DNA from 3 places in the Virgibacillus dakarensis genome. Region 1 is predicted to be linked to each of the others. Evidence: riboswitches for the same ligand, from Rfam matches in the RefSeq annotation. Region 1 holds a riboswitch; each other region holds the start of a gene.
The links. A riboswitch is a leader RNA that binds a small molecule or an ion and turns the genes downstream of it on or off. The one in region 1 is predicted to bind S-adenosylmethionine.

Region 1 (10,930 bases):
CAATGATATCCACCGATAATTGGAAGATATCGTCGCCTAAAAACAACTTTATATCAGGCACCGGAGTTTTTCCTTTTTGACCTAGTCGATTACCAACTAAATGCAGGGTGGTATAGGCTGTTTCCTGCTCAGGAAACGCAATTTTGTACAAGGATTCAATCGATTTGTTAATCTTTTTTGCTATTCCGTACTCACTTTCATTTTTAAGATAATTCATGTTGCTGAGGGTGCTGACAGGTTGGCCGCTTTTAATCCTTCCAATGGCAATGATTATATGGATAGCGATTTTGTTTAATGTATCATCTGTGATTTCGATATCATTTTCGCTTAATTCTTGAAGAATGATTTCTTTTACTCTATTGATATCATCATCAGAGAAATGATAGCCAAAACTATTGACAAGTTTAATGATTAAACGATTGTCGATTTCCTCACTATAGATGAAGTAATCAGAAATGCAAAATCGTTTATTTACCTCATTTCCTTTAGCTCGCATTCCATTGTTGTCTTTAACAATTTTGATGTTGTATTTCTTTAAAACTTCTTTCACTTTTATAAGATCATTTTTAATTGTTGAATCGCTTACATATAATTCTTCCATAAATGATTCTATCTTTATGCTTTCATTGGAATATAAAAGCTTTTTCATAATAAATCGCACCCTATCCTCAGGTGTGACGGAATTGACATCGAACAGAAGATTTTCTGAATCAACCTCATGCAGCAATTCAAAGAGCTGTTCGTGGGACTCGGCAATAATTTTATAGCCTTTACTTTTTTTGGATATGATTTTTGTTTGGAAACCATTTATTTTGCCATTAATTATCTTGATATCTTCTCGTATTGTTCTTGATGTCACCCCCAGTTTTTCAGCAATTTTCCTGCTTGTGGTGAAACCATTTGTTGAAGAGAGTATTTTAATAATTTCTTCCATTCTGTCGGATAAATATAAAGACAATTTTTATACCCCCTTACGTTAATTTTAATTAATGGGTCGAAAGTTTCACAGGGAGAGTTTTTCCCCTAGGTAGAGGAAATGACTTGTCCGGAAATTTTTGCTGAGTACTTTTAAAAACGGAGATAGGAAGCGAAGGATTATATTTTTGATTCATATATATAAAATCATACTGGGTAAAGGAGGTAAATGGATTTGTTAAGGAGCTCCTCGTTCTGATTTCTTACCTTTGCCCAGTACACATATTGGCTGATGCCGCAATAATTAGAAGGCTAGAATTATTGCTGTTTCTGATTTAAAACAAGAAGGAACCCAGGGGAAAGCAGATGAATGTGATGTAAATAGGATTTATACTGACTATAAACAACTTTTTAAATGTAAGCGTCAAATAATCCCCACCTGTAAAATTATTAGATGGGGATTATTTGACGCTTACGTAACGAGCATAAACGTCGAATTTTCTCCTTGCGATATCATAGCTGAATGTACCACCATTCATACTATCACTTCCGGCCTCTGAGCAACTGCTTCCAGTTACTTTTAAAACCGAGGCAAGATAGATCTATTTGTTCTTCGTACTCATCGATTAAGGCTTCTAGTGCTGTTAGTAAACGATCAACCTCCTGTTTTGTCAGTAATCTTTTTGCAACATAAATTGCAGCAAAGACCTTTTTATTACTTATGAGCTTCTTTTCATTATTAAATAGCATTGGTCTAAAAGTAAGATCCTTATTATATAACCTACCAAAGTGGGCACATGCATTTCTAACATTTGATAAGGTTCGTAGCCAACTTTCAATATATGTATATGGTACGTTATAATAGGTTTTGGCGATTTCTTTTTTATCATTTACTTTCAAGTTCTTATATAACTTCGATAGCGTGCCAAAAGAAGTGACTTCTGTTGCTACCCAAATTGGAAATTTACCAGAGTATTTGTGGTAGTGATGTTCGATGAATAATTCACTTTTTCTTCTTGCAGCAAAAGCTCTTTCAAGTTCAGAAAGAAACTGGGCATGCCAAGTTTCATCTAAGAAATTTGCTTGATTTTCATAGCCAAGTGTACCGTATTTATGAGCTATCAGATAAGCAATATGTGTTCTGAATGCAATTTCAATATTCTCCAAAGTCTCCATTAATAATTGTCTTAATTTGCGATCTACCTCATATATCGTTAATAATTGCTTAAAGGTTGCCCCTTCAATAAACTCATTATCTGTTTTAAGGGTTAGCATATATGCGGATAGTCTATAATAATTAATTCGCTTTAAGGCCCTTTCTGCAAATTCAGCATCCTCAATATTCAGATTCCTCGACTTTAATAATTCAATTTGTTCGGAAAATGTAGTGGGCATTTTTATAGGGCTATCTTTTTCCATCTAATTTCCCCCTAAAAGTCAAAAGACCCACCGTGGTCCGCTTAAGTCAGAGGCGTGGTGGGTTCTGTTAGCTTTAATATAGCTTATATACGGGTTAATGTCAATGGGCGCTAACCAATTTATTCTTTACATTGACTGGTTTTTCATGGTTTTACTGCTTGAATGAATAAGGCCTAACAACGTTTAATTGGAAAAACGTCATCCGCAACTTACTCAACTAAATTCCCAGTTAGTCGAGTAGAAAAAGGCCAATTGAACTTAATTCGCCGCGAGCTATAAACTTTATACCATACCTTTACATATGATGAGGTGAGATATGTTCTAGAAACGTTCTACAGTTAGACTAAATACAACAATTCCATAAACTAGTCATTTCTTCCCACTCTCACTGTACAGCATCATCTAGCTCAACCTTTTTCTCTTCAAATTCAACAGACCCCACTACTCAGCAAAAGTAGTGGGGTCTGACACCATAGCTCAAAATTATACATCCCAAATTTCACGTGCAAGTTCCACAACATGACGTACCTTCGCCCACTGCTCCTCTTCCGTAATAAGATTTCCCTCTTCAGTCGAAGCAAATCCACATTGGGGACTGAGGCAAAGCTGATCAAGATCGACATATTCCGTCGCTTGGGCCACCCGCTCTTTTATCTTTTCCGGATCTTCCAATTCCGCTGCTTTAGAAGTAATCAACCCTAAAACAACCTTTTGATGTTGAATATATCGGAGCGGTGTGAAATCACCGGAACGTTCATCGTCAAATTCCAAAAAGAAAGCGTCTACCGGAACACGTGAAAATAATTGCTTGGAAATTGCTTCATAATCCCCTTCATATAACCACGAAGATTTGAAATTGCCTCGGCAAACATGGAGTGTGATAACCATATCTTCTGGTTTGTTGGCGAGCGCCTCAATCGTTATGTCGGCAAACATTTTCATTAACTCATGAATATTCCACCCGTTTGCTTCGATTTTCTCACGGAATTTCTGACCTAGAAAAGCTCCCCAGCTTGTATCATCGAATTGTAAATAACGACAGCCTGCATTATAAAAGGCTTGAATTGCATCTTGATACACCTTCGCAATATCTTTTGCCACAGCTGCAAGTGTCGGGTATGATGGATTATCCAGATACGGTTGGCTACTCACAACACCGGAATGGAAAATCATGTTGGGACCGGGAATCGTTATTTTGGCTAAGTGTTCTCCTGCAATGCTCTTTAAATAACGGAAGTCTTCCAAAAATGGGTGATCTTTAGGGAATCTTAATGCAGATTCTACGGTATAGGATGTTAAAGTTTTCATTTCTCCTTGAAAGAAACCAGGTACCTCCACTTCAAATGTACGAATTCCTTCAATGCCTCCAATGAAATCGGCATGCCAATATTTTCTCCGGAATTCCCCATCCGTAACTGCCTGGAGACCTGCTTCCTTCTGTTTCTCTACTAGCTTAGCAATTTCTACATCTTCTATTGAACGTAAATCTTCCCTAGAAATCTTTCCCTGTTGATAGTTATCCCTTGCTTCCTTAAGTACCTGAGGACGTAGAAAACTTCCAACAACATCTGCTCGGAACGGTGCTTTTGTCGCTATTTTCGTCATTTCTTCCAACTCCTTTTAAAATATAAATAACCCCTTCCTAAATAAGAAGAGGTTGAGAATTCATAGGCAGCTCTTCTTATCTTCAAGCTTTACGCTTCTGGAATTAGCACAGTACAAATGTCCGTTGCTGAGGCTTCAATGGGCCAGTCCCTCCACCTCTCTGGATAAGAAATGAATATGTAGTTGTTGTCTAATTTTAGCTTTATAATAGGATTTAGTCAAGGGAAAGAATTTAATTTTTCAAACAGCACTTCCGCTATATATGCTGGGGTCACATGATACATGATTTCCAATGGTAAGACAAGCATGATTTATCTAAATGCCCACCACATTTTCTCACAACCTACTCTCCATCCAACAACTCCAATGCATCTAACAATAAACATACAAACATTTCCCGATCAACACCTTCTAATACTAGCGTGTTTTTACCTTTATCAGTCACTAACCTTTTATCAGCAAAAGTTAAACCTCTTGCTTTCCCATCTGTCACAACATCGACATAATAAGAAGTACCAGAAAACATTTCTGGGTTTACTATATAAGCAACTGCACATAAATCATGAATAGGACTGTGTATAAAGCCAAATTGTCTTCCGGATTTGTTGTAAAAATGTAGCAGTTCGTAAGCTAAATGACTAACCCTACCTTTATCTTTTAGTGAATCAATTTCCTTTACTGTTATTTCCGCCTTCTCCGTAACATCCAAACCAGACATAACCACGGGAATGCCAGAATGGAAAACAATTTGTGCCCCCTCAGGATCTACATACGTATTAAATTCAGAAAGAGGTGTTACATTGCCATGGTTAAGTCCTCCGCCCATAATGCTAATGTATTCTATTTTTTCCTGCAACTCTGGAAATACTTTGATTAATAACGCTATATTTGTCAATGGACCTAACCCAACTAGAATCACCTTTTGATCGCACTTCATAATTTTTTCATACATAAATGTAATAGCATTCTTTGAAGAGATTGGATAATCTTCTCCATTAAAGTAAGGGCCATCCATTCCACTATCACCATGAGCTTCTGGTGCAATTCGTAACTCTTTTGTCAAAGGACCTGATTGTCCTGTTGCTAACGGAATATCCGAATTCACAAACTCCAATATATTCTTTGCATTTGCAGTGACCTTTTCTAATGTTTGGTTACCGCCTATAGTAGTAATTCCTAAAATATTTATTTTCTCAGCATTAGCAATAGCTGTTAATATAGCTAATGCATCATCGTGTCCTGGATCACAATCAATTAGAATGTTTTTCATTTTTCTCCCTTTCCAATAAGTCCTCAATCGTTAATACATCTTTATACCCTAGAATAGCAGCAAGCTGGCAAATGTAAGGTTGTTTTAAATCACTGAATTCCAGCAGTTTTTCATCCCAAAATATTTCCTTGGGTGATGCATCTCTTCGTTTTTGTTTAGCAGCAAAAACAATCACCCGTTTAAATTCGCGCACAACAAATTCCATATCATGTGTAATTGTAATCACTGTTTTATGATTTTCCGATAAATAGTTAATAATATTGCCTAAACGTTTAAGTGATTCCCTGTCTTGTCCAGCAGTAGGTTCATCGAGAATAATCACATTCGGATCCATTGCCAATACCGCAGCAATGGTTATAAACTTCCTCTTTGAATAAGGTAAATTATAAGGATGTTCCTGCAATGACTCGGTTAATCCGCAAATGTCAGCAGCATCTTTTATCCTTTCTTCAACTTCACTAGCCCCCAATTTCTGATTTTTCGGGCCATATGCAATCTCTTTATAAATCGTGTCCTGAAAAATCTGGTCGTCAGGATTTTGAAACACGTAACCAACCATTCGGGAAATCGCCGCAGTTGTTCTTCCCTTAGTAGAGACACCATCCACTAACACGTCACCTTTTGTTGGTGTTAACAACCTATTCATTAGTTTTACTGTTGTCGTCTTCCCCGCACCATTCTGCCCGATAATGGCAACAGATTCCCCTAATTCGAAATCAAGATTAACATCTTGGACAGCTTCATAGCCGTTCGGATAGGCGTACGAAACATTTTTCAAAGATAAAAAAGCCACTTATACCTCACCATCCTTTTGCAAGCCTTCATAGACTTCCTTGACTGTTAATGGTATCAGATTTGTTGTTTTCATATTCGTATCCTTCGCTTTTTTTATATAATATAATGCGACTTGCGGCAGCTGTCCGCCGTACTGCAATACCATCGGATTAGACAAAATTTCCTTTACGGGACCTGTCATAACAAGCTCCCCTTTATTCATTAATAATGTTTCATCACAATACTCCGCTAATAAATCCACCTTATGCTCCACAAGCAAAATGGTCTTGCCTTGGTCTTTTAACAGATGAAGGATTTTAAAAATATCTTCACTGCTTTTGGGATCAAGTTGTGAGGTTGGCTCATCTAAAATAATAATTTCTGGATCCAATGCAATCATTGACGCTATGGCCACCCTTTGTTTTTGACCGCCTGATAATTCAAACGGATTTTTATCAGCCAAATCATCTAGCTGAAACATTTCTACAAGTTCATCAACCTTTTTTATCATCCGATTGCGCGGGATGCCTATATTCTCCATACCATAGGCAAGCTCCTCATAAACATTATCTTTTACCCCAGATAATTGGGTGAAAGGATTTTGAAATGAATAACCGATAATGGTTGCAAGGTCACCGATGTTATAGTCATTAATATGTTTCTCTTTGATCGTTACCTCGCCTGTTAATTGACCTTTGTACAGCCCCGGAATAAAGCCCCTGATGATATTGCAGATTGTTGTTTTTCCTGACTCATTCGCACCCATTAAGCCATAAACGCGTCCTTTTTCAAACGTAAAGGAAACATCGCGAATCGCTTCCTTTTCATCTAAAGGATATTTATAACTAATATTTTTTAAAGATATAATACTCATGACAGTATCCTCCAAACTATATAACCGATTAAAATTAGCACGCAAAATGTCACAATCATATAATCAGCGGGTTGTTTTTCTAGTTCGTAAATAGATGTCTTTTTTGCTTGGGAAGAAAAAGCACGCGATTCCAATGCCAGCACCCTTTCCTCAATTTGCTGAATAGATGATAGAACCAAAGGGCCGATCATTGGAACAAACGCCTTCAACCGAACGATTATCTTTCCCTCTGTTTCGGCTCCCCGTGACTTTTGGGCATCCGTAATCGTTTTAGACAAATTTAACATTTGCGGAATAAGCTGAATGGTAGAAGCTATCACAAAGGTCACTTTCCGGGAGACCCCTGATTTCTCCAAAGCATAGATGATATCCTTTACACTTGTTACCTGGAAAAACCAAATAATACATGAACTAATCGCAACAATTTTGGATGTCATACTTAAACTTGTCATCAAGCCCATCTGCGAAAAGTGAATAAAGCCCCAAATTTTCTCAGAATCATCATTAACAATAATAAAAACCTGGAGAATAAAAATAAATAACACAAGAATAAAAATCGATTTTATAAACGTGGTTAAAAAATTAACAGCTGTTCCGGAAAAAACACTGATGATTAAAATAAGCGGAAGAACCATATATTGCATTGTATATCCGGGTGTAAACATACTTAATAAAATAATTAGTATGATAAACGCAAACTTAGATGAGGGATACAGCTTACCTATGCGGCTATCCATTGACATGCACCCCTTTCTTAATATAAGGCTCACCGTAATTTAACTTAATTAAAAATCTGTCTGGAACCCTTCTAATAATCAGCCAGCTAATACCAAAGTTTATAATGGTATTAATAGAACCTGTAATTAAATTTGTAGACACAATGGAATTCCATAATTCTTTACCCGTAGCTAGAAATGTTGCTGTAAGTAAATCTGTTCCTGCACCAGTTACTCCACCAAATAGAAAAACAGTAACGATGGCCGCAGGAAAGGCTGCCACAATTGTTAAAAGTACACAAGAAATAATAATGCCAAAAATATTTGTATAAAATCTCCACTTTGATAAATATCCTGATACAATACCGACACTCATCGAGACAACACTAAACCCTATTGCAATGGGATTAATCATCCCGTTTACAACGTTTCCCAGTAAACCTGTCAGTAATCCAACCCATGGCCCTGCAATCATCGATACCATAATGGTACCTATTTGATCAATAAAAACCGGAAGCTTTAAAATAGTCGATAGTTGATAACCCACTACATTCAATGAAACACCCACTGGAATCAACAACAGTGCCAGCAATGAAAAATCGTACCTTATCCCTCTTTTCATCTTTCCGCTCCTTTTAAAGATTACAAAATCTGTAATGTGTAAATAGTATTCCACATAAAAATATAACTTCCTCAAATACCAGCAATAAACAACCTTTTAAGCGTTGTCATTTATTTATAAAACTGGATATTTGGGATTAAATTTAGTATATCGTCTTCAGTAAAAGGCAAGAAAGGACAGATGTCCCTTCAGACACTATTTCAATCCTAAAAGCGAACACAAAAAATCCGAACTATTATCAAATCCTCCAATAAGATTTGTTTTTTAGTTCGGATTCCCCTTTGCAAGTGTTATATACTCTATAATGATTTACCCTTTATGTTCCGGCATCGTCAATAATCCATATAAACTATACTCTGTTTCATTTTCTCATATTGCTGTTTTGACATGGTTAATTTTCGATCAGTGCTAGATACCTCATTAAGTTTTTTTAATTTATTTATGCTTCTGCCAACCGTTCGAACACTTACCCCTATTTGGCTGGCAATATCCTTATAATAATTATTTATACAAACGGACTCTGTTTGTCTCCTGTTATTTTCATAGTATAGAATTAAATAATATCTAAGACGGTCAATACCTTTATAGTGGTAAAGGATCCCATCATTTCCAGACCTACTATATAAGTCTTCGGCTAATAATACAGAACATCTTCTTAAAAGCGATAAATTAGACATAATCAGCTGGTAAACGAATGCTGAATCTACTCTGAGTACAGTTACCTCTGTTAAACATGTTATTGTTGCAATGTATTGCTCTTTCCTGGAAAGCACCTCCAGCAACCCGATATTTCCATTTGTTTTATCTACCTGAAAATAACTATAATCCCTTCCATCCTCATAATCCCTTAATCCAATAGCTATGCCCTCTTTCATGAAATAGACATTATTGGGAAATTCCCCTCTGGAAATGATCACTGAATTTGGTTTAAAAACTAACTCTGTCCCATGTTCACCTATAAAATCAGAAATAACGGAGAAATTAAGTTTTGTCTCAACCGCATATTTCTCCCACATCTTTTTTAAGTCCATCCAACTTCTCTCCTGTATCTTTACAGTGATTTATAATTTGTAAAATACTTAACTAACAAAGCAGATATACTTTTACAAATTATAACGTGGCAAATGGCCTTTTTCAAAAGTAATGTTTTCCTTTGTTACGGCAGTTTTATATACGCTGGTCGGTAAAGACTCACTTATCCAATCGGGTAAATCCCCTTTTTCAATTACAGAAACTACTAATTACAGAATCAAAATCCTCACCAGTCATAAATGTTTCCCTATTTATGAAAAAATGACTTGAAGTCACCATCATCCATGAAAAGGGCATTTCGGCAATTTCCGTGGCTCCACCAATTTCAACCCATTCTCTCCCGACTTAGCAGTGATCTCGCCCAGTTCCTTTCACTCGACAATGAGCAAGAGCCCCCCGCCCAACTCCCACCCAAACTTAAGTAATTTATAAGCCCACAACGACATAGTATATATCGTCAAATCAATTTTGACGTCTCTTAAGTTTGCCTAATGCCATAACCCAAGACAAAAAAAGTTAAAAATGAATGAAAAACGGGAAATAAGAAGAATGAGGGCAAGTGACTTCGCAAAAGTAACAGATGTTCCCGTCCCACCATATACCAAAAGAGGGAACTCCATTTTAAAAAAGTAAAATGATGAAAGGATTTCTACATATACCCTGTAGATGTCCTTTATTTAACGGAAGATAGATTATGAGACAAGGTAGGAGTACTGCATATGCCTAACGAATACACTTCAAGACAAGAACGACGGAAACAACAGAAGAAAACAGGATCACATCGACAAAAAAGAAGCTGGTGGAAATGGATTCTGCTCAGTTTGTGTGCGGCTTTTATACTTGTGGTAATCGCATGCGGTATCACGATCGCTATCATGCTCCATGATGCACCAACATTGAAAGCAAGTGATCTACAGACGCCGCAGTCCACACGGATATATGATCAGGACGGAAAACTTGTCAGTACGTTATTTCACGAGGAAAATCGCATCAAAATCGATATCGACAATGTTCCAAAAATGGTAAAAGACGCTGTCATTTCTATAGAAGACAAAAGATTTCACGATCATCGTGGTATTGATATCCGTCGTTTGTTCGGGGCGGTGATTGCCAATATCAAAAACGGCTGGGGTTCAGAAGGTGGTTCGACCATTACACAACAAGTTATCAAACGGAGTGTCCTATCACCGGAAAAAACCTTGAAGCGAAAAGTACAAGAAGCATGGCTTGCTTCACAATTGGAGAGGAAATACTCGAAAGATCAAATTCTAGAAATGTATTTAAACAATATCTATTTCGGACACGGAGCGTATGGCATAAAAACAGCTTCTGAAATATATTTCGGCAAGGATCTTTCCGAATTAAATTTGTCGCAGGTAGCCTTGCTCGCCGGCCTGCCAAATGCGCCAAGCGCTGACGATCCTTTCAAGCATCCTGAACGGGCAAAAGAACGCCGCGACCAGGTATTGTCGGCAATGGTAAGCAACCATTTCATTTCCAAACAGCAGGCTGAAAAGGCCAAAGACAAACCGATCTCAGAACTTCTTAGAAAAGAAGAAAAAAGGCAGGAGAACAACGACCCTTATAATGCTTTTATCGATACGGTATATGAACAACTGGTCAACCAAAAAAAGATCGTCTCTGAAAAAGAGTTTTACCAAGGCGGGTTGAAAATCTATACGACGCTCGATTCAAAAGCACAA
Region 2 (10,930 bases), 720 kb from region 1:
TAAAGCCCATTACAATCATTTCAGTTGCTTCTTCCTCGCTAAGACCTCTACTCATCAGATAGAATAGCTGTTCTTCAGACACTTTTGATACTTTCGCTTCATGCTCCAATGAAATATTGTTATTATATACTTCATTATACGGAATGGTATCGGAAGTGGATTCGTTATCCATGATTAAAGTGTCACACTCAACGTTGGCACGTGCATTTTCTGCTTTGCGGCCAAAGTGAACAAGTCCGCGATAGTTAACTTTACCACCATGTTTCGAGATCGATTTGGAAACGATCGTCGATGACGTATTTGGTGCTAAATGATGCATTTTTGCACCAGCATCCTGACATTGACCGCGGCCGGCAAGGGCAATCGAAAGTGTGTTACCACGGGCACCTTCCCCTTTTAATAGAACGGCAGGATATTTCATCGTCAGCTTCGATCCGATGTTTCCGTCAATCCATTCCATTGTTGCATTAGCATCACACGTTGCCCGTTTTGTTACTAGATTATATACGTTATTTGCCCAGTTTTGGATCGTTGTATAACGGCAGTAGGCATCTTTTTTAACAAAGATCTCTACAACCGCACTGTGCAGTGAATTCGTTGTATAAACTGGAGCTGTACAACCTTCCACGTAATGAACAGATGCACCCTCATCAACAATGATCAGTGTCCGCTCAAACTGTCCCATATTTTCCGAGTTAATCCGGAAATATGCCTGTAATGGTGTCGTTGCTTTCACGCCTTTTGGCACATAAATGAATGATCCGCCAGACCATACCGCTGAATTTAGTGCGGCAAATTTGTTGTCTGTAGCTGGAATCACTTTACCAAAGTACTGTTTGAATAATTCTTCGTTTTCCTTCAGCGCTGTGTCGGTATCTTTAAACACAATACCCATTTTTTCCAAATCTTCCTTTAGACTATGATAAACAACTTCGGACTCATATTGTGCTGATACACCAGCTAAATATTTTTGTTCTGCTTCCGGTATACCTAATTTATCAAAAGTTTGTTTGATTTCATCTGGTACTTCATCCCACGTTTTACCTTGTCTTTCGGACGGCTTCACATAGTAAACAATTTCATCAAAATCTAGTTCTGAAAGATCGCCGCCCCATTGTGGCATAGGTCGTTTATAAAAGTGGTCCAATGCTTTTAAACGATAATCCAACATCCACTGCGGTTCTTCCTTCATTCTGGAAATTTCCTTCACCACTTCAGGTGTCAGACCTTTTCCAGAGCGGAAAACTGAAACGTCTCTATCACGAAAGCCATATTGGTACTCTTCTTCCATCTCTGGCATATTCTTAGCCATGAAAAAAACCTCCTTTTAGTGTCACCCATGTCTAATCCGTATTTCCTACTGCATGTCGTGGACTCCTTTTTCCATTGCCTTCCAAGCAAGGGTTGCACATTTAATCCGTGCAGGAAACTGCGAAACACCTTGCAATGCTTCGATATCACCAAAATCAGCCTCTTCGGTGTCAACGTCCTCGCCAAGCATCATATCGGAGAACATTTTTGACATATTTAATGCCTCGTGAATTGGCTTTCCTTTGATCGCTTGTGTCATCATCGATGCGGATGACATACTAATGGAGCAACCTTCCCCATCAAACTTAGCGTCCTTAACGATCCCATCCTTCACTTGCAATTGAAGCTGGATACGGTCCCCGCATGTTGGGTTATTCATATCAACGGTTAGTGCATTGCCGTCGACTGTTCCCTTGTTCCGCGGATTTTTATAATGATCCATAATTACTTTTCGGTATAGTGTATCAAGGTTGCTAAAAGACATCACCAAAATACTCCTTCGTTTTCAAAAGTCCATCAACTAAACGATCAATATCTTCCTCGGTGTTGTATAAATAAAAGCTTGCTCTCGCGGTAGCAGTGACATTCAACCATTTCATCAGCGGCTGTGCACAATGGTGTCCAGCTCTTACGGCAATCCCTTCCGCATCAAGTGCCGTCGAAGCATCATGCGGATGGACATCATCCAGATTAAACGTTACGAGTGCTGCCCGTTTTTCCGGTCCATAAATCGTAATACCATCAATTGTCCGCATCTTTTCCATCGCGTAGTCCGCCAGTCTATGCTCGTGAGCTGCAATATTCTCCATACCAACTTCATTTAAAAAGTCAATTGCCGCACCAAGTCCAATCGCACCTGCTATGATTGGGGTACCGCCTTCAAATTTCCAGGGGAGCTCTTTCCAGGTTGAATCATAGAGGTTTACGAAATCGATCATCTCACCGCCAAATTCAACTGGTTCCATTGCTTCCAGATGTTCGCGTTTCCCATATAATACCCCAATACCGGTTGGTCCACACATTTTATGGCCGGAAAAAGCGTAGAAATCACAATCCATGTCCTGTACATCCACTTTTATATGTGGAGCGCCTTGTGCACCATCAACAAGCAATACGGCTCCGTGCTGATGGGCAATTTGCGCAATTTCTTTGACCGGATTAATCGTTCCAAGCACATTTGATACATGCGCGACTGCGACCAGTTTTGTGCTATCGGTAATGGCCTGACGAACATCATCGAGATCAATTGTACCATCTGGTTGTAATGGTAAATAGTTCAATGTTGCACCTGTAGCCTTCGCGGCTTGCTGCCATGGAATAATATTACTATGATGCTCCATCGGGGTAATCAAAATTTCATCCCCGCTTTTCATATTACTACGTGCATAACTATATGCAACTGTATTAATCGATGTTGTTGTCCCACGAGTAAAAATCACTTCCGCTGTACTTGATGCATTAATAAAACGACGTACTTTTTCTCGTGCACCTTCATACTTTTCTGTGGCCCTTGTACCTAAAGTATGAACACCGCGGTGAACATTTGAATTATCTTCCCGGTAATAGGCATCAAGTGCTTCGATAACAGGTAACGGCTTTTGCGATGTTGCCGATGAATCAAGATATACTAAGGGATGTCCGTTCACTTCCTGGTTCAAAATAGGAAACTGTTGCCGTATGGCTTGCACATCCATTAGTAAACCTTCCTTTCAATAACCTGTTTCAGTTGTTCTTTAACCGATGCAATCGGCAGCTGACCAACTACTGGCTCCAGGAAGCCATGAATGATTAATCGTTCCGCTTCAAATTTTGAAATCCCACGGCTCATTAAATAGTACATTTGAATCGGATCAACGCGACCAACCGAAGCCGCATGCCCCGCCATTACATCATCTTCTTCAATCAATAGAATTGGATTTGCGTCTCCACGGGCTTTTTCACTCAGCATCAGGACACGAGATTCCTGTTCCGCATTTGATTTCGATGCCCCGTGCTCAATTCTGCCGATCCCATTAAAAATAGTCGTTGCATTATCTTTCATAACACCATGTTGAAGGATATACCCTTCTGAATTTTTTCCAAAGTGAACAATCTTTGTTGTGAAATTTTGTGTTTGACTGCCGCGTCCTACGGTTACAGCTTTTGCATTGGAATTGGAATTATCGCCAACTAAATGCGTAACATTTTCTGAAACCGAGTTACCGTCATTCATTTGCCCTAATGCCCAATCAATTGATGCATCACGATAGGCAACACCACGACGGTTTACATATGTTGTTGTTCCTTCAGCAAAATTATCAACAGCACCAAATGAGATTTTGGCATTATTTTGGGCAATTACTTCGGTCACTATATTGGCTACGCTTTGTTCTTCATGATTACTGGAGATATAGTTTTCCACATATGTCAATGAGCTGTTATCATCCGCAACAACTAATACATGATTGAACAACGCCACTTCCGGATCTTCCTGCCAAAAAATAGCTTGCAACGGTTTATCCAATTGAACATTTTTCGGTACGTACACGAAAACGCCACCGTTCATTAACGCAGCATGAAGTGCAGTCAAACGATGTTCATCGATTGATACCGCATCTTTCATATAATAACGTTTCACTAAATCCTCATGTTCGTTTAAAGCAGTGAAGATATCAGTGAAAATAACACCTTTTTCCTTCAGATCATCTGTCAGTGCTGCATATGCAACGGTGTGATTACGCTGGATTACCAGATTTTCAGTTTTATTTTCTTTATCAAGAAATTCCTGAATTTCCGCCGGCAGCTCTTCTAGAGAAGAAATTGTAGCGCCTTCTGCTGTATGTTTAAACTTACTGAAATTCCACTTGCCTATTCTCGTTTTATCCGGTTCTGGCATTGGAAGAGCATCAGCTTGTTCCAAAGCTTGAAGGCGTAAATTCCGCATCCATTCTGGTTCATTCCTGTCTTGTGAAAACTTGATTGTATAACCTTGATCGTATGGCAGCTTTGTTTCAACAGTCATATTACCCCTCCTAACCTTTACGCATTTTGCTCAACAGTTTCGTCTTCAATACCCAATTCTTCCTTAATCCAGTCGTACCCTTCAGCTTCTAACCGTTGTGCCAGCTCAGGTCCGCCAGATTTAACAACACGTCCTTGCATCATGACATGGACAACGTCCGGAGTAATATAATTCAGCAAGCGTTGATAGTGCGTAATAATTAAGCAGCCAAAGTTTTCATCACGTAACTTATTGATCCCTTTGGAAACAACTTTCAGTGCGTCAATATCCAGCCCGGAATCGATTTCGTCCAAGATGGCAATTTCTGGTTTGATCATCATTAATTGTAAAATTTCATTACGCTTCTTCTCACCACCGGAAAAGCCTTCGTTTAAATAGCGTTGTGCCATGTTTTTATCAATTTCCAGGTAATCCAGTGTATTATCCATTTCCTTAATAAATTTCATTAATGGAATTTCATCGCCTTCCTCACGACGAGCATTAATCGAGGAGCGCAAGAAGTCAGAAGTTGTCACACCACTGATTTCACTTGGATACTGCATGCCAAGGAACAGACCAGCACGAGCACGTTCGTCAACTTCCATTTCCAACACATCCTGGCCGTCCAAAAGTACACTTCCTTCTGTTACTTCATATTTCGGATGACCCATAATTGCTGATGCCAGGGTGGATTTCCCTGTTCCGTTCGGCCCCATGACCGCATGGAATTCTCCACCCTTTATCGTAAGGTTTACACCTTTTAATATCTCTTTTCCTTCAATAGATACATGAAGATTTTTGATTTCTAGTGTTGATCCTGCCATATCGATACCTCCAATTACTATTATGTGTGTATTCAAATGGAGCAATTTCCATTCTCAATTTATTCTCATTACAATCTTATATCATTTCGAATGTATATTCAACTCTTTTAGGTTGATAAATATCACGTTTTTTCTTGGGATAGTTATAGTTTAACACAAAGTGAAACGTCATTGTCTGTTAGGCAGTTTGGCCATGAACGAGGAAATTACACAACTTGCAATCTAAGGCCATTCACCAATCTCATATTCCAAAAAATGCTGGCAACTTGTATATAAAGTTGCCAGCATTCATTCGTTAAATTTCTATTAGAAAAGAAAATGTATAAACTAAGGCCCAATTCCGTTCGCAACAGTGTAGGCCACGTCCGGCTCCAGCGCCCAGCGACTAGTGGACAACACCCGCCTCCGTACGATAAGTCAACATCGGTTCGGGTAAGAAGGAATGCCGACTAAGAACGGACTTTGCGTCCAACTCACGTCTACCCCTGTTGCAGGGGCATGTTTCCTTTATCTCCTACGGTAGGAATGTTCGGTTAAAACCGCCGCTTTGCGCGGCAACACCGAACCACCCTGCATGGCAGGGCGCAGTCCATACGTCGCTAACCGGGCGCTTCCACCTTTGGTTCTTATTTATGAAAATGACTATCGATTTCCGCGACAATATGCTTGCATTGCTCGTATTCTTGTTGCCTTCTCTTTTCCACAACGATTCGTTTGTCAAGTTTCCTCCCGTATTCCGCATAGCCCATTCCGTGTGACTGCTGCATTGCTTTCTCCATTTCGGGAGTGTAATTCATCCTTATTCCACTGTGGATAGTGAATCATCCTTTCGTTTTATTTACAATCCTAAGATTATCACAAGGACGATTCCCGTGGCAAAGCCGATTTAAACGTCAGTTAACGCATTGAATTGGAAATTAGCCGCTGAACCGAACATAGCCATTTTTCTTCATCATATTTATCTTTTTTCACCTGGATACTGCCAAATACTCAAAATTCCCAATAAATTACTTTTCTCCACCGACCGGAACAACTGCCCCGTCATATTTATCCAACATAAAGTCCTGGATTTCTTTTGAATGCAGCACGTCTACCAATGTATTCAACGCTTCATTATCTTTGTCTTTCGCTTGAACAGCAACAACATTCACATATGGCGATTTTTCATCTTCCAAAATAAGCGTGTCGTCCATTGGATCTAAACCGGCCTGAATGGCATAGTTTGTGTTGATGGCAACGAGAGTATTTTCCTCTGAATTATACAGTTCCGGTAAAATTGCTGCCTCATAATCCGGTGAAAAGGTTAAGTTCTTCGGATTTTCAACAATATCATCAAATGTCGCTTTGTTCGTTTTCACACTATCGTCCAATTTGATCAGACCAGCTTTTTCAAACAAGGCTAATACACGGGGATGATCTGATACGGAATTACTTAAAATGACTTCAGTACCATCTTTCACATTATCCAGACTGGTAATATCTTTGGAGTAAATCCCCATTGGTTCAATGTGGATGCCATCTATATAGTCCAAATCATATCCCGTATCCTTTACTGTTTGCTCCAAATATGGGGTGGTTTGAAAATAGTTGGCATCAAGATCACCATCTGCCAAGGCGTCGTTTGGTAATACATAATCCTGGTATTCCTCAATTTCAAGTGTGATTCCTTTTTCTTTCAGAAGTGGTTTTGCTTCTTCCAAAATTTCTGCATGCGGCACACTGGTTGCCCCAACTTTAATGGTTGTATTTTCATCGTCACCTTTGCTTTCATCAGACCCGCCACATGCTGCTATTACGAGTACCAACGATATAGATACAAATGCTAAAATCTTTTTCATGATGAACTCCCCTTTTTATCTTTTATCTAATTTATTGGAAATAAAGTCGCCAATAAACTGAAAAATAAATACGATTAAAACAATAACGACGGTACAAATAAAGACAATATCAAAATTACGCCGCTGAAATCCAAAGTAATAAGCATAATTCCCTAAACCACCAGCGCCAATGACACCAGCCATTGCTGTATAACCAATCAGTGCAATCGCCGTTACGGTCAGCCCTGAAACCAATGCGGGCATGGATTCAGGAAGTAACACCCGAAAAATAATCGTTCGTGTTTTGGCACCCATTGCTTTCGCCGCTTCCACCACACCTTTATCCACTTCCTTCAAAGCAATTTCCACAAGCCTTCCATAAAATGGGGCTGATCCGATAATCAATGCTGGTAAGGCAGCATTGGGGCCACGAATCGTACCAATTAAAAAGTCGGTAAATGGAAATAACAGTAAAATCAAGATGATAAACGGAATCGCTCGAAATATGTTTACGATTGCTGCGACAACAAGGTTAATTAATTTATTTTGCCAAATCCCACCCTTCGCAGTCAGGTATAATAGCAAACCGAGCAGGATCCCCAAGATTAACGTTCCAACGAGTGAAAGTATCGTCATATAAAACGTTTCATAGATTGCTCCCCAAAGGTCCTCAACATCCAAATTGGGAAATAAATCAGTTAACATCACGGATCACCTCCACTTCAACCGAGGTTTTGGTGATAAAGCCGATTGCCTTGTCCATTTCTTCTGTTTCTCCTTCTATTTGTACAAACAGCGTTCCATAGGCGCCAGCTTGCGTTTGGGTAATTTTTCCCTGTAAAACGTTAATATCAACCTTATATTTCTTCGCCACTTGACTAATCAGTGCCTGGTTTGCCGTTTCCCCGATAAAATGAAGGCGAACAATCTTTCCATGATCATAGGCATTAATCAAGTCCTGTATTCCTTCATTCTCATCCTGTGTACCCATTACCTGCTCAACAAATTTTTTCGTCACTTGCTGCTTTGGCCGTAAAAACACATCCAGCACGTCACCTTGTTCAACGATCTTTCCATTTTCCATTACGGCAACCTGCCGGCAAATTTTACGAATAACGTGCATTTCATGGGTAATTAAAATAATCGTCAGGCCCAGCTTTTTATTAATATCCACCAGCAAATCTAAAATCGCGTTGGTCGTTTCCGGGTCAAGTGCTGAGGTAGCCTCATCGCAAAGCAGCACTTTTGGATTGTTGGCAAGTGCTCTGGCAATCCCGACTCGCTGCTTTTGCCCGCCGCTCAGCTGTGACGGATAGGCATTTTCCCGTTCAGAAAGTCCAACCAAATCGATCAGCTCCCGAACCCGCCTCTCCCGTTCCGCTTTTGGCACTCCAGCAATTTCCAAAGGAAACGCAATATTATCCTTTACTGTCCGCGACCATAGCAAATTAAAATGCTGAAAAATCATCCCAATTTCCTGTCTCGCCAGCCGGAGCTGATTAGAATTCATGGCCGTAATGTCTTGATCATCTATAATAACCCGTCCGCTAGACGGCTCCTCTAACCGGTTAAGCAATCTGACAAACGTACTCTTACCGGCACCACTGTAGCCAATCACACCGAAAATCCCGCCTTCCTTAATTGCAAGTGTTAAGTCATCAACGGCAGTGATTTGCTTTTTATTGGATGTAAAAATTTTGCTTAATCCTTCAATTGAAATCACGAATAATCCTCCTTAGCAATAACTCGGCATCCGCCTTGCATTTTCAGAGGTCGGAAGCCAGAGGTCGGATTGGAAGAAATCGGCGAATTGCTGATTTCATTATCAAAACCTCTTACATATCTCTTATTATGCCCATTGAAACCAAAAACGCCTTTCTGCAAGAGAACAGAAAGACGTATCTATAAAAAGTCTCACGTCCCCTCATCTGTCAAAGGATTACTTTGCAGGAATTGGCACCTTTCAAATACACCTGAAGGTTGCCGCGGGTTCATAGGGCCAGTCCCTCCACCGCTCAAGATAAGAGATAAGTCGTATTTAATTTAAAAATGATAAGTAAAATACTAGCACTTACCGAAACACGTGTCAATGCAAAAAGTAATAGTCCGCTAATTATGAATTATTAGCGAACAACTCCGGTTTATATTTCAGCAAATAACTGTAAATGTTCCCGATCGAACGGAACGCATAAACGCTTTCTTTGATTTCCCCATCTTGTTTTATCAGCAGACATGGCACACTTTCGATTTTGTTATCTTGCATAAAATCGGGATGCAGTGCAGCATTCATTTCATAAAAAATGTCCTCATGATGCACCGCTTCAATTTTGTCCAGCATCGATCTTGCCAATGCACATGTACCGCAAAACGGGGTGTAAATATATAGTAAATAATGATCTCCAGTCAATGTTTCGTCTGTAATCTGTTGCAAAACTATCACCCTACACCAAAAATATCGGATTGACCGCGATTCGTTTGCTTACTAATACGGTTGCAAGGATTTGTTCAGGCGTCGTTGCTACTTCCCGATATTCACTGTTTACGTAAATATGCTCTGCATGGGGGAGCTCCCGTGCTAATTGTTTACGCAGCTTTATCCCTGATTCATCCTCATCAACTAAAATGAAGACATCCTTATTATCCAAATCATACGTATACAAAAGCTCATCAAACCGTTCCACACCGAGCGTGCCATTCGTACAAATTATTTCAACATCCTCCGTGATTACTTTTTTGATTTGCTTTTTATCGGTTAACCCCTCAACAATAATGACTTTGTCTGATTCATGTGTCATGATCCCACAGCACTCCTTACCAAATCAAGCAAAAAGCTGCTTACAACTATAATATGATGCGAATAAGGCTGACTCTACACCTTTTAATTGGAGTGCAAAGTCAGCCTCGAATGCGTTCTAATTTTATCTGATTAATCTTCCTGAATAACCTCTTCGTATTTTTCAGCAGATAACAATTCGTCTATTTCCGATTCATCAGAAGGCTCAACCACAACCATCCATGCTTTCTCATATGGCGATTCGTTTACTAGTTCAGGGCTGTCCTCTAATTCTTCATTTACTTCAACGACTTTACCACTGATTGGGGCATACAGTTCAGATACAGTCTTAACAGATTCAACACTTCCAAAAGGCTCATCCGCTTCGATTTCGTCTCCTTCTTCCGGCAGCTCAACAAATACAATATCGCCTAACTCATCTTGTGCAAAATCAGTAATTCCGATTCGTACTTTGCCATCTTCTTGTTTTACCCATTCATGTTCTTCTGAATATAATAAGTCCTTTGGTAAGCTCATTAAAATCCCTCCATTAATTCATAGCAATTTTACTATACTAGGTAACCCGGTTTATTTCTAGTATTTCACCTTACATTTACAGCCATTCTTCTTCAAAGGTTTCTTCTTTAAATCCAACCGTTACCTTTTGTCCATTTGTAACAATCGGCCGCTTGATCAGCATACCATCTGACGCCAGGATTTCCGCCATTTCTTCAGTACTGGCATCTTTAATTATTTCCTTAATATTCCCTTCCCGATACTTCTTGCCACTTGTGTTGAAAAATTTCTTAGCAGGTAAACCGCTTTTCTCGATCAAATCCAGCAACTCGTTTTTTGTCGGCGGGTTGTCCACAATATGTATGCTCGTATAGGTGATGTTTTGATCGTCCAACCATTTTTTCGCCTTTTTGCATGTACCGCAATTTGGATACCAGTAGAATGTTAACGCCATATACTTTACATCCCTCCCCTGCCCATGTAATTAATTTCATCTATTATAGCAGATTTGTATGGGAATGGTCGAAGAAATTGCAGATTAAGAATCCAATTTTATTCACCGATGGTATAATGATGAAAAGAAGTACTGTTTGAAATCGAAAGCAATACACGTTGACGATTCTATTTTCATAGTAACAAATAAAAAACCATGATATACTATAAAAAATAGCGCCATAAAGGGAAAGGTGTTCGGGATGGGAGAAAAATA
Region 3 (10,930 bases), on a different contig from region 1:
ATAGACATGCTAAGACCAAAGAACGGCGCATGCATGATCGCTGAAAATAGCCTGGACAATAACAATACTTCAAAATTTGGAGCAGTTGCTGCAATGATATTACTAATAATAAATAGGCTCATGAAGCCAACGAGTAAAGGTTTAGCTGAGATTTTAATTGTAATCATGCTTAAGATGGGACCAAAGATCGCAACACTGATTGCGTAAACACTTAAAAGTAATCCTGTTGTGGAAACAGCAACATTCAGATCAGCGGCAAATTGTGTAAGCAAGCCGGTTACGACATATTCGGTCATCCCAATTGCAAATGTCGAAATCATAAAAACAGCTAAAACAGTTTTTCTAGATGCTTGTAAACGTGTCATGATGCCACCCCTTTGCTGTGAATAGTAAACACAAAGGAATATGGTAAAACAATTTCAGGCAAATGTCTATGGTTGAAGGGAATTTTTTTATTAAGATATTTATAATTCTTGGAAATTGTTCAATGAGGATTTCAATACCTTATTGACATTCCCTGGTTTCATTTGCATAATATGATTAATATAATAAACGAACGTTAACGAAGGATTAGTATGTGAACCTTGATGTATCAGAGAGCGGGATTTAGAAGCTGGAAGATGCCGCAACAGCCAAGTCACAGAACCTGCCTTCAGAGTCCCATCTTAAACATGGGCGCCGGCTCCGGCGTTACAGGAGAAAGTGGAATGTGCATACATTCAATATTGGTGGTACCGCGGAAGCGTGAGCTCTTTCGTCCTTTAATAAAGGATGAGAGGGCTCTTTTATATCTGAAAAAATGGTAAGCAGGAGCAATGGAAAATGAAAAAACGAATCGTTGTAAAAATCGGCAGCAGTTCATTAACAAATGATAAAGGAGAAATTGATCAAGAGAAATTTACTGACCATGTCAATGCACTTGCTGCACTTCGTCAAGCAGGACATGAAGTGATTTTAGTATCATCTGGAGCAGTAGCGGCAGGTTTTATCAAATTAGGCTATTCCTCAAGACCGGTCACAATTAAAGGAAAACAAGCGGCGGCAGCGGTTGGGCAAAGTTTATTAATTCAGGCTTACATCGATAAATTAAGCGCATTTCATCTTATTCCGGCCCAGATTCTCTTAACCAGAAGTGACTTCTCCAGCCGGGACCGCTATCGAAATGCATTTGCAACTATTGAAGAGCTGCTGGAGCGAGGAATATTACCGATCATTAATGAAAATGACACGGTAGCGGTTGAAGAGTTGACTTTTGGCGATAATGATATGCTTTCTGCTCTTGTCAGCGGGTTTATTCATGCGGACCAGTTAATGATCTTAACGGATATTAATGGTCTTTATAATGTAAACCCTCGAACAAATCCATTTGCGAAAAGGGTTGACTTTTTGGAAAATATTCCAGATGACATGATTGCCGGTTTTGATAATACTGGTTCAAAAGTTGGAACAGGTGGCATGAAGTCTAAGCTACAGGCAGCTAAAACAGCAATTTCCCTTGGTGTCCCGGTATTCATCGGCCGTGGAAAGGGGGGTAATAAGCTACTTGATATATTACATGGTAAAGGGGATGGTACGTATATTTCCGATTATAACACAAGAACCATTAATACCAAGAAGCAATGGATCGCGCTGCATTCAGAGGCGTTAGGAAAAATATACGTGGATCATGGGGCAGAAGAGGCGGTCTTATTTCATGGAAAAAGTCTATTGCCCGCGGGTATTTTTAAAGTAACCGGAACATTTCAAAAAGGAGATGTGGTTAAGGTATATGGTTCAAGAGGTTTGTTGGGGAAGGGGGAGGTAAGCTGTTCCTCTGAAGTGTTAAAAAAGGTAATTGATGGAGCAGGATCTGATGTACCATTTGTCGAGGTTATTCATCGAAATGGCTGGGTAAAAGCACAAAAAATAGGAGGGGAAACATCGTGACGGAGGTAAAACGAAAAGGCAAAGCTGCTAAAGAAGCAAGCTTTGTATTAACAGGAGTGACCACAGAGGAAAAAAATACAGCACTGCGTCTAATTGCGGAGCAAATGCTGGCAGACAAACATACGATTCTTAATGAAAATGAAAAGGATATTAACGAAGGAAAACAAAATGGACTTCCTGAGGCAGTGCTTGATAGGATTATGCTGAACGAAGATCGAATTCATAACATGGCACAGGCGATTTACCAGTTGGTTCAGGAGAAAGATCCGATCGGTGAAATACTGGAAACGATTGAAAAAGAAAATGACTTACAACTGCAAAAAAGAAGGGTTCCGATTGGTGTTATCGGGATGATTTACGAAGCACGTCCTAACGTGACAATGGATGCCGCAACACTTACCCTGAAAACGGGAAATGCAGTAATTCTAAGAGGAAGTTCTTCCGCCAAGTTTTCCAATCGGGCACTCGTTCAGTCCATCCATTTGGCACTGGAAAAAAGTGCGTTGCCCATTGCTGCCGTTCAATTAATCGAGGATACAAGCAGAGAGATGGCAAAAGAGTTGTTCCATTTACATGATTATTTGGATGTCTTGATTCCTAGAGGCGGAAAAAATTTAATCGAGACAGTCGTTCGTGAATCTAGTGTTCCGGTCATTGAAACTGGTGCAGGCAATTGCCACATTTTTATCGATGAAACAGCCAAGCAGCAAATGGCGGAGGAAATTGTATTAAATGCGAAATTACAGCGACCATCTGTTTGTAATGCAGTGGAATCGCTTTTGCTGCATGAGAAGTGGTTTAAGCGGTATGGAACCGAGCTTTTGCAGAAACTTCATGAAAAGAATGTGGAAATTTACGGGGACGATTGGATCTGTTCCGTATTTCCTCATGCCAAGGCAGCTACGGAAGAAGACTGGTACAAGGAATACCTAGGCTTATCTGTTAGTGTTAAACAGGTTAAGACATGTGAAGAGGCGATCCAGCATGTAAACAAATATGGCACAAAACATTCCGAGGCAATTATCACAGAAAATGCCCAACACGCTAGTCGATTCTTACAAAACGTTGATGCGGCAGCTGTCTATCACAATGCGTCTACCAGATTCACAGACGGATCCGAGTTCGGTTACGGAGCAGAAATCGGCATCAGTACACAGAAGCTGCACGCCAGAGGACCTATGGGGTTACATGCATTAACATCAAGCAAATTTTTCATCTATGGCAATGGGCAAGTTCGTGCTTAAAGAATAGATGGCAGACCTGAAAACTTAGTTGTATAAAACAACAGAAGAAAAATGAGGATTTTTGGTTTAGATTTCTATCGACCCAGGAGCTAAGAATATCAACTCGAAAGCAAGAAGTACAGACCAGGGAGTGAGAATATCAACCCGAATGCGGAATACAAACTTGTATTTCAAATGAATACTACTCTCCATAAAAAACCGGCCTTCTTATTAAGAAAGCCGGTTTTGAATGGAAAATGTCTTAAATTGTTATCATATCCTCACACGAATAATCAGATCTTCCTAAGGTAAAATCGCAAACGAACGTACCGGAAATCCCGATGCCTTTTTTGCCTTTGGCACGATATTAATAATGATGGAACCTGTTGCAGGCACTTTATCTAAATTGGTTAATAGCTCTACCTGATAGGTGTCCTGGTCAAGTACATAATATTCCGCTAAGAGGGATCCATTTTTTTGAAAATCAATAGCAGCATCAGTGTCAAAAGTTTCATGACCAACCGCTTTGATCTTTCTTTCTTCGTATAAAAATTGCAAAGCTTCCAATGACCATCCGGGAGCATGATTATTGCCATCAGCATCTTTATTGTCGAACGCTTCCTGATCAGGCCAGCGCTTGCTCCAGTCCGTCCGCAATGCGACAAATGAACCCGGTTCGATTTCTCCGTATTCCGCTTCAAACGCTACTACATCCTCAACCGTTAACGTATAGTCATGATTCTCCGCTGCCTCTCTGGATTTATCGATCACAATGAGCGGTAGAAAGAATTCCTTTAAATCCAGCTCATCTAAATATCTAGTGTTGCGGACAAAGTGAATTGGCGCATCAAGATGTGTGCCATATTGCCCGGGAAATGTGAACCGTTGGGCAAAAAATCCGTCATCGTGATCGAATAATGTTTCAAATTTAGCCGCTTCAAATGCGGAAAAGTGTGGCGATTCCGGGTCAAAAGCATGTGTCAGGTCAACCCACTCTTTTTCTTTAATAAGTTGAACAGCTTTCAGTAATTCGTTTGTCAAAAAGATCACCCCATGTTTGCTTCGTAAAATTTGAACATCCTATTAGGCCTTTAAGCGATAGTCCAAATTATGCTGTTTCAATGTTTTGTCTTTTCCAAACAAGAAATGCTTCTCCATGTCCGGCGAGTATTTGGAATTAACGGTTTCAACACCAACAGCTTCTGCTACGGCACGCAGCATTGCTGGGGATGCCCCACAGCATAGGCCAATGTAATTAAGGCCAATACCCTTTGCCTCTTTTGCCCATGTCGCCAACTCATAGCGATTATGATAAAGCGGATCTAGCGCGGTCGGAAAAGTCGTTTCTAACGGTAAATGACAACTGCATCCGCCATCAGGCAAGTTGAAAAACGTTGGGTGCTCTTCTGATGTTCGATAAGGGATCGGTAAACCGGCAATATAGCCATTGACATGCTCCCGTATTTTAGCAAGATATGGCTGCATCGTATCAGGCCCACGGAAACAATTCATCCCGACAACGAGCGCCCCTTTTGCGGAAAGGAATTTGCATGCTTCTTCTACCGTGTAGCCATCTCTTAAAATATTCTCGCCCATCAGTCCAAACGTAATGACAGCCGGTAATCCTTGTTTCGTAATTTCCTCCAAGGCGATTAACGCTTCTTCATAGTAATAAAATGTTTCCCCGTTAACATAGTCAACTCCTTCTTCCTTGCACCATTGCACCATTTCTGCAAAAATGCCCCGAACCCGTTCCTTTGATGCCGGATCTTCCGGATCAAACAGATTAGTGTTGGAAATGTTGCCGGCAACCAATGCTTCTTCAACCGGATGCTCCTTGGCAACCTCTTTCGCTAAACGGATTGCGTTTCTATTTAATGGTTCGAGCAATTCTTCTTTACCGATAATGCGCATCTTTTCCCGATGCGCGTTATATGTAAAAGCCAATACAACATCGGAACCCGCATTCATGTAATCCCTGTATGCTTGTTTAAGCGCTTCAGGATTATCCAATGCTACTTCGGGAACAAAGGAACCAGCTTGTAAATACCCCCTTCGTTCCAATTCAAATAAATAGCCTTCCCCTGCAATGACGGTTCCATCACGTAGACGTTCTTCCAAATTTCGCTTCATTTTTATTCCTCCCTGTTTAGTTGGTTTTTACCAATAACAAAAACCCTCTTCTGTCAGTAAGAAGAGGGTTCGTTATTACATCAACAGCTCTTCTTATCTTCAAGCCTAACGCTTCTGGAATTAGCACAGTACAAATGTCTGTTGCTGAGGCTTCAACGGGCCAGTCCCTCCACCTCTCTGGATAAGAAAATTCATATTTAATTAAAAACTTAATCCATACTATATCGGGGAAACGAACGAATGTCAAGAGAAATATCGAAAATTTATAACAGCACCGATAATTCATTGGTTAGTTGTCATAGACTTTAAATCAAATCCATACTCAAATAACGTTCCCCGCTGTCCGGTGCCATACAGAGTACTTGCTTCCCGGTTCCTAAACGTTTGGCAACCTCAATTGCCGCATAAACGGCTGCTGCCCCGGATAACCCGATAAAGAGTCCCTCCACCCGTGGAAGTTTTTTGTAGATGTTAACTGCATCGTCGTCTTCTATTTGCATAATTTCATCATAAATGCTGGTATTAAGTATTTCGGGGATAAATCCCGGACTTGTTCCAACTAATTTATGTTTGCCTGGTTCTCCTCCTGAAAGTACAGGTGATCCTTTTGGTTCGGCAACGGTGATGGCTAACCCTGGAATTTTTTCTTTCAAAACCTCGCCTGTACCAGTAATCGTTCCACCTGTTCCGGCTGTACAAACAAAAGCATCCAATTTCCTATCCATTTGTTGATATATCTCTAGTGCTGTTGTTGTCCGGTGAATATCCGGGTTTGCCTCGTTTTCGAATTGCTGTGGGATAAAGCTGTCAGGAATTTCTTTTTGTAGTTCCTGTGCTTTTTTAATTGCGCCAGGCATTTTTTCATCTGCAGGGGTCAGGACAACCTTAGCTCCATAGGCTTTTAAGATATTTCTTCTTTCCAAAGTGCTATTATCCGGCATGACCATGATGGCTTTGTATCCTTTTGCTGCAGCATTCATCGCCAGACCAATCCCGGTATTGCCGCTGGTTGGTTCAATAATTGTATCCCCAGGCTTAATTAACCCCATGTCTTCGGCAACTTTGATCATGCTATAGGCTGCACGGTCCTTCACACTTTTGCTCGGGTTAAACGATTCTAATTTGATGAAAACATCTGCAGCTCCTTCAGGGACGAGTTTGGTTAATTTGACAACAGGTGTTTCGCCAATCAGTTCTGTCATGTTTTGCGCAACTTTCATATAAAACAGCTCCCTGTGTACATATATTTTTACATAATAATTCCTAGTGGTTTACTATATGATAACAAATTTCATCCCGATATTCATAACCTTTTGTCTCCTTTTTATAAGTAAAGTATAATTTTTAGCGATATTAATTCATGATCAAGAGTGGCCATGTCCAGCTCCAGCGCCCAGCGGCTAGTGGACAACACCCGCCTCCGTACGATAAGTCAACATCGGTAAAAGGGGAAGTTCGGTTAAAACCGCGACGTCCTGTCGCAACACCGAACTGACCTACGTCCTGTAGGCCTCAGCTCACCGTGTTTCCTTTATCTCCTTCGGTTCAGTCCAGCACATACGCCACTAAACGGGCGCTTGCGCTTTTCTTATCTAAAAATATTTAGGCTATTAGGCATTTACCTATTGGAAAAAGATGAATATCGTGCTAAAATACATTTTAATTCATATTAATTGGATAGGAATTATTATCTATAAGGGGCTGCATTCAATGGATTTGAAGATAGATGCATTATCAAAGCAATTTGAAAATAAGCTAAACCCCCCATTGTTAGTTTTGGACAATATTAATCTAACAATAAAAGCAGGGGAGTTCGTTTCTTTATTAGGACCATCCGGATGTGGAAAATCAACACTGTTATCAATGGTTGCCGGTTTACAGAAGCCTTCGTCGGGATCTGTTTATTTGGGAGAAGAGGAAATACGTAAACCGGGTCCCGATAGAGGGGTAGTTTTTCAGGAATCTGCCTTGTTCCCTTGGATGAATGTAAGGGAAAATGTTATGTTCCCGCTACGGAAAAAAATGGCCAAAAAAGAGCAGTTAAGCGTTGCCGATAAATATTTGCAAATGGTGCAGCTCAGTAAGTTTCCGGAACATTATCCGCATGAACTTTCCGGGGGCATGCAACAGCGTGTATCGATTGCAAGAGTACTTGCGATGAATCCGGAATTGTTATTAATGGATGAACCGTTTGGCGCATTGGATGAACAAACAAGAAGCATTTTGCAGGACGAAATAGAAAAGATTTGGCTGGACACGAAAAAAACCGTCATTTTTGTGACACATAGTATTCGGGAGGCGATTAAATTATCTGATCGAATTATCATCATGGGCGCCAGACCAGGAACAATTATTTCGGATTTTAATGTAAACCTCGGCAGGCCGCGATTACAAGCAGATATGGCAAAATTAGAGGAAAAGGTAATGGCTGTTTTAAAATCAGAAATAGACAAAGTAATGCAGGAGGAGCTCAGTTATGCCGGTAGTCATTAAAAGAATCATGTTTTTCGTCTTTCTTCTTTTAGTCTGGCAAGGAATTGTATTATTAGGTGTCTGGCCAGAGTCAATGATACCCAGCCCTTTTTCGGTTGTAAACGAACTGTATTTAGGCTTCAAGGATATGACACTTGTCTACGATATTACGGCAAGTTTCCGGCATTTGTTCATCGGTCTTTTTCTTGCTATTTTGATCGGAACAGGGCTTGGGGTCTTACTGGCAAAAGTGAAAACAGCCGATGAGACGCTTGGAACAATGATTCTGGCACTCCAAAGTGTTCCAAGTATTGTCTGGGTTCCATTAGCCATTATCTGGTTTGGGTTTGGAGAAACATCGATCATATTTGTCGTTGTTATTGGTGGAACGTTTGTCATGACGATGAACATACGGACTGGAGTAAAAAATGTTTCGCCAATTTATTTGAAAGCTGCTAAAACAATGGGGTCAAAAGGATTGGATTTATTTTTCAAAGTGGTCATTCCGGCCGCTGTTCCACATGCCGTAACCGGTGTACGTCTGGCGTGGGCCTTTAGCTGGCGTGCTTTAATGGCTGCCGAGCTTTTAAGTACAGGTCCGGGGTTAGGATATACACTTTCCTATGCATCCGACTTTAATAACATGAGTCTCGTCATTGGAATTATTATGATCATTGGTGTAATTGGTTCTATTGTCGATCAGCTTGTCTTTCACCGGATCGAAAATAAGGTATTAAGACGTTGGGGTTTGGAAGAAGCAGCATAATAACAGATCAAAAATGAATAGTGGAGAGGGGTTTTGATGGTGAAAAAAGGGTTTGTATATTTCATGATGGGTGTATTACTCATTTTAAGTGCGTGCGGAGGGGGCTCTAACGCTTCCAGTTCATCCGGTGACAAGCAAAAGGTCGTCATTGGCTATTTCCCTAACTTGAATCATGCGCCAGCAATGATTGCAAAAGAAAAGCAGATGTACGAAAATCAACTGGGTGATGATGTCGAGGTAGAATATCGGACATTTCCCGATGGATCCGCATTTATGACGGCACTTGCAACAGGAGAAATACAGGGCGGTCTTGTTGGTCCAGGACCTGCAATGAATAATTTCATTTCCGGTGTAGATGTTACGGTTGTTGCATCATCATCAACCGGCGGAACAGTTATTGTATCCCGCGAAGACAGTGGTATTAAAACAGTGGAAGATATAAAAGGGAAAACGTTTATTTCTCCCCGTGTTGGCTGTACACATGATGTTCAATTTGAAACCTACATGAAAAAATTAGGGATTACCTCTGATAGAACTGGTGGAACCATGAAGCATGTAACCGGGAAGCCGGCCCAATATACAACGATGTTTGAGAAGGGTGATGTTGATGTGGCCACTGCCCCGGAACCATGGGCATCTGTTTTAGAAGCCGAGGTGGGTGCGAACGTTGTCGTTGATTCAGATGAAATCTCATTTGGCAAGACATTACCTGCAGCAGTGTTCGTTACCAGCTCCGACATGATTAAAAACGATCCGGAACTTATCCAGAACCTGATTGATGCGCATAAGGAATCAGTTGAGTTCATTAATGAAAATCCAGAAGAAGCGATTGATATCACAATTAAAAGTATTGATGAAATAACAGGTCAAAAACTGGATCATGATGTAATGGAAAGTGCGTGGGCGCGAACAGATTTCGTGTATGACATCGACCAGGAGGCAATCCAGGCATTCGGAGATTCCTCCTATGATCTGCAATTTCTTAAAGAAAAACCTGATTTTACCGGTTTCGTTGACAAAAGCTTTATTAATAAATAATAAAAGAAACAGCCTCCAATGCAGGCTGTTTCTTATGTTTAAAAGTAAATAAAAGTATGAAAATTCAGGCTTTATTCTGCTTACGTTAGAGTAGGCCATGTCCAGCTCCAGCGCCCAGCAACTAGCAAACTTCACACTCCTTCATTACGATAAGTCAACATCGGTTCGGGGAGAAGGAAGGCCGACTAAAAACGGCCTTTGCGGCCAACGTCGGCATACCCCTTTTGCAGGGGCATGTTTCCTTTATCTCATTGCGGAGTGCTCCAGTTTGTACGTTGCTAAACGGGCGCTTGCGCTTTTCTTAAAACGATCCTCCAGAATATATAACTTCATTCCACCTCTGCTAATTTAGTAAGTGCCTGCTGCAAATCCTTTTTTAGGTCATTCACTTGCTCAATCCCGACGGAAAAACGTAACAGGCGATCATCAATTCCGCGCTTTGTTCGTTCTTCGATTGGGATATCAGCATGTGTCTGTGTCGCCGGGTATGTTATAAAACTCTCTACTCCGCCTAAACTTTCCGCAAAAGTAATGAGTTTTAACCGCTGTAGAAATAGATCAACCCATTCACTTTTTTTGAGACGGAAGGAAAGCATTCCGCCTTTTCCGGGGTATAACACATCAGTTACGTTAGGTTCATCATCTAAAAATGTGGCAAGGTTTCTGGCATTTTCCTGATGTTTTTCCATTCTTAAGGAAAGGGTCTTTAACCCTCTTATTAGCAGCCACGAATCAAAAGGGGAAAGTACAGCACCCGATGCATTATGAAAAGTAGCCAAGTTATCACAAAGTTCTTTTCCCTTTGCAACAACTAACCCAGCCAACACATCGTTGTGCCCGCCAATATATTTGGTGGCACTATGAATCACAATGTCAGCTCCTAGTTCTAATGGACGTTGTAGATAAGGCGTTAAAAATGTATTATCGACAATGAGTAAAAGATCGTGCTTGCGGGCAAGTTCCGCAACCAGATTAATGTCGATCTCTTGCATTAAGGGATTTGTAGGCGTTTCGATAAATATTGCCTTTGTCTTATTTGTAATAAGCTGTTCTGTCTCCGGGATCTCTGTAAAATTACTATATGTTGTTTGGATTTGGTAGGTATCGGCATAGTGCTCAAGCAAACGATAGGTACCGCCATAAATATCCGCAACAGCTATTAGCTCATCACCGGAACGGAACAAGGAAAGTACTAATTGTATTGCTGCCATACCGGAGCTGCAGGCGTAACCTCTTTCACCAGATTCCAAGTTTGCAATCCCTTCTTCTAAAAGAAAGCGGGTAGGGTTTTTGGTCCGACTGTAATCGTATCCGGTTGATTTGCCAAGCCCATGGTGCTTATAGGCCGTTGATAAATAAATCGGTGGGTTGA

Region 2: linked by a shared signal. The riboswitch ahead of CZ382_RS21200 (methionine ABC transporter ATP-binding protein) and the one ahead of CZ382_RS18030 (5-methyltetrahydropteroyltriglutamate--homocysteine S-methyltransferase) in region 1 are both predicted to bind S-adenosylmethionine.
Region 3: linked by a shared signal. The riboswitch ahead of CZ382_RS01915 (homocysteine S-methyltransferase family protein) and the one ahead of CZ382_RS18030 (5-methyltetrahydropteroyltriglutamate--homocysteine S-methyltransferase) in region 1 are both predicted to bind S-adenosylmethionine.

What each region holds. Positions count from the first base shown of each region.
Region 1 is NZ_LT732554.1:1,722,513-1,733,442, reverse strand. It holds gene CZ382_RS18040 (BglG family transcription antiterminator) at 1-958, opposite strand, end outside; gene CZ382_RS18035 (Abi family protein) at 1,459-2,334, opposite strand; gene CZ382_RS18030 (5-methyltetrahydropteroyltriglutamate--homocysteine S-methyltransferase) at 2,818-3,939, opposite strand; SAM riboswitch class I at 4,013-4,110, opposite strand; gene CZ382_RS18025 (nucleoside hydrolase) at 4,283-5,209, opposite strand; gene CZ382_RS18020 (energy-coupling factor ABC transporter ATP-binding protein) at 5,190-6,002, opposite strand; gene CZ382_RS18015 (energy-coupling factor ABC transporter ATP-binding protein) at 6,003-6,857, opposite strand; gene CZ382_RS18010 (energy-coupling factor transporter transmembrane component T) at 6,854-7,594, opposite strand; gene CZ382_RS18005 (ECF transporter S component) at 7,587-8,195, opposite strand; gene CZ382_RS18000 (Crp/Fnr family transcriptional regulator) at 8,528-9,226, opposite strand; gene CZ382_RS17995 (transglycosylase domain-containing protein) at 9,947-10,930, shown strand, end outside.
Region 2 is NZ_LT732554.1:2,437,741-2,448,670, reverse strand. It holds gene sufB (Fe-S cluster assembly protein SufB) at 1-1,312, opposite strand, end outside; gene sufU (Fe-S cluster assembly sulfur transfer protein SufU) at 1,358-1,795, opposite strand; gene CZ382_RS21225 (cysteine desulfurase) at 1,785-3,005, opposite strand; gene sufD (Fe-S cluster assembly protein SufD) at 3,005-4,312, opposite strand; gene sufC (Fe-S cluster assembly ATPase SufC) at 4,330-5,115, opposite strand; gene CZ382_RS24040 (hypothetical protein) at 5,742-5,882, opposite strand; gene CZ382_RS21210 (MetQ/NlpA family ABC transporter substrate-binding protein) at 6,123-6,953, opposite strand; gene CZ382_RS21205 (methionine ABC transporter permease) at 6,969-7,637, opposite strand; gene CZ382_RS21200 (methionine ABC transporter ATP-binding protein) at 7,627-8,655, opposite strand; SAM riboswitch class I at 8,854-8,959, opposite strand; gene CZ382_RS21195 (thioredoxin family protein) at 9,046-9,363, opposite strand; gene CZ382_RS21190 (toprim domain-containing protein) at 9,374-9,727, opposite strand; gene gcvH (glycine cleavage system protein GcvH) at 9,859-10,242, opposite strand; gene CZ382_RS21180 (arsenate reductase family protein) at 10,319-10,675, opposite strand; gene CZ382_RS21175 (Uma2 family endonuclease) at 10,917-10,930, shown strand, end outside.
Region 3 is NZ_LT732553.1:365,625-376,554, forward strand. It holds gene CZ382_RS01895 (MFS transporter) at 1-365, opposite strand, end outside; gene proB (glutamate 5-kinase) at 823-1,926, shown strand; gene CZ382_RS01905 (glutamate-5-semialdehyde dehydrogenase) at 1,923-3,170, shown strand; gene CZ382_RS01910 (cyclase family protein) at 3,453-4,190, opposite strand; gene CZ382_RS01915 (homocysteine S-methyltransferase family protein) at 4,233-5,282, opposite strand; SAM riboswitch class I at 5,373-5,470, opposite strand; gene cysK (cysteine synthase A) at 5,588-6,502, opposite strand; gene CZ382_RS01925 (ABC transporter ATP-binding protein) at 6,993-7,775, shown strand; gene CZ382_RS01930 (ABC transporter permease) at 7,759-8,520, shown strand; gene CZ382_RS01935 (aliphatic sulfonate ABC transporter substrate-binding protein) at 8,557-9,558, shown strand; gene CZ382_RS01940 (methionine biosynthesis PLP-dependent protein) at 9,888-10,930, opposite strand, start outside.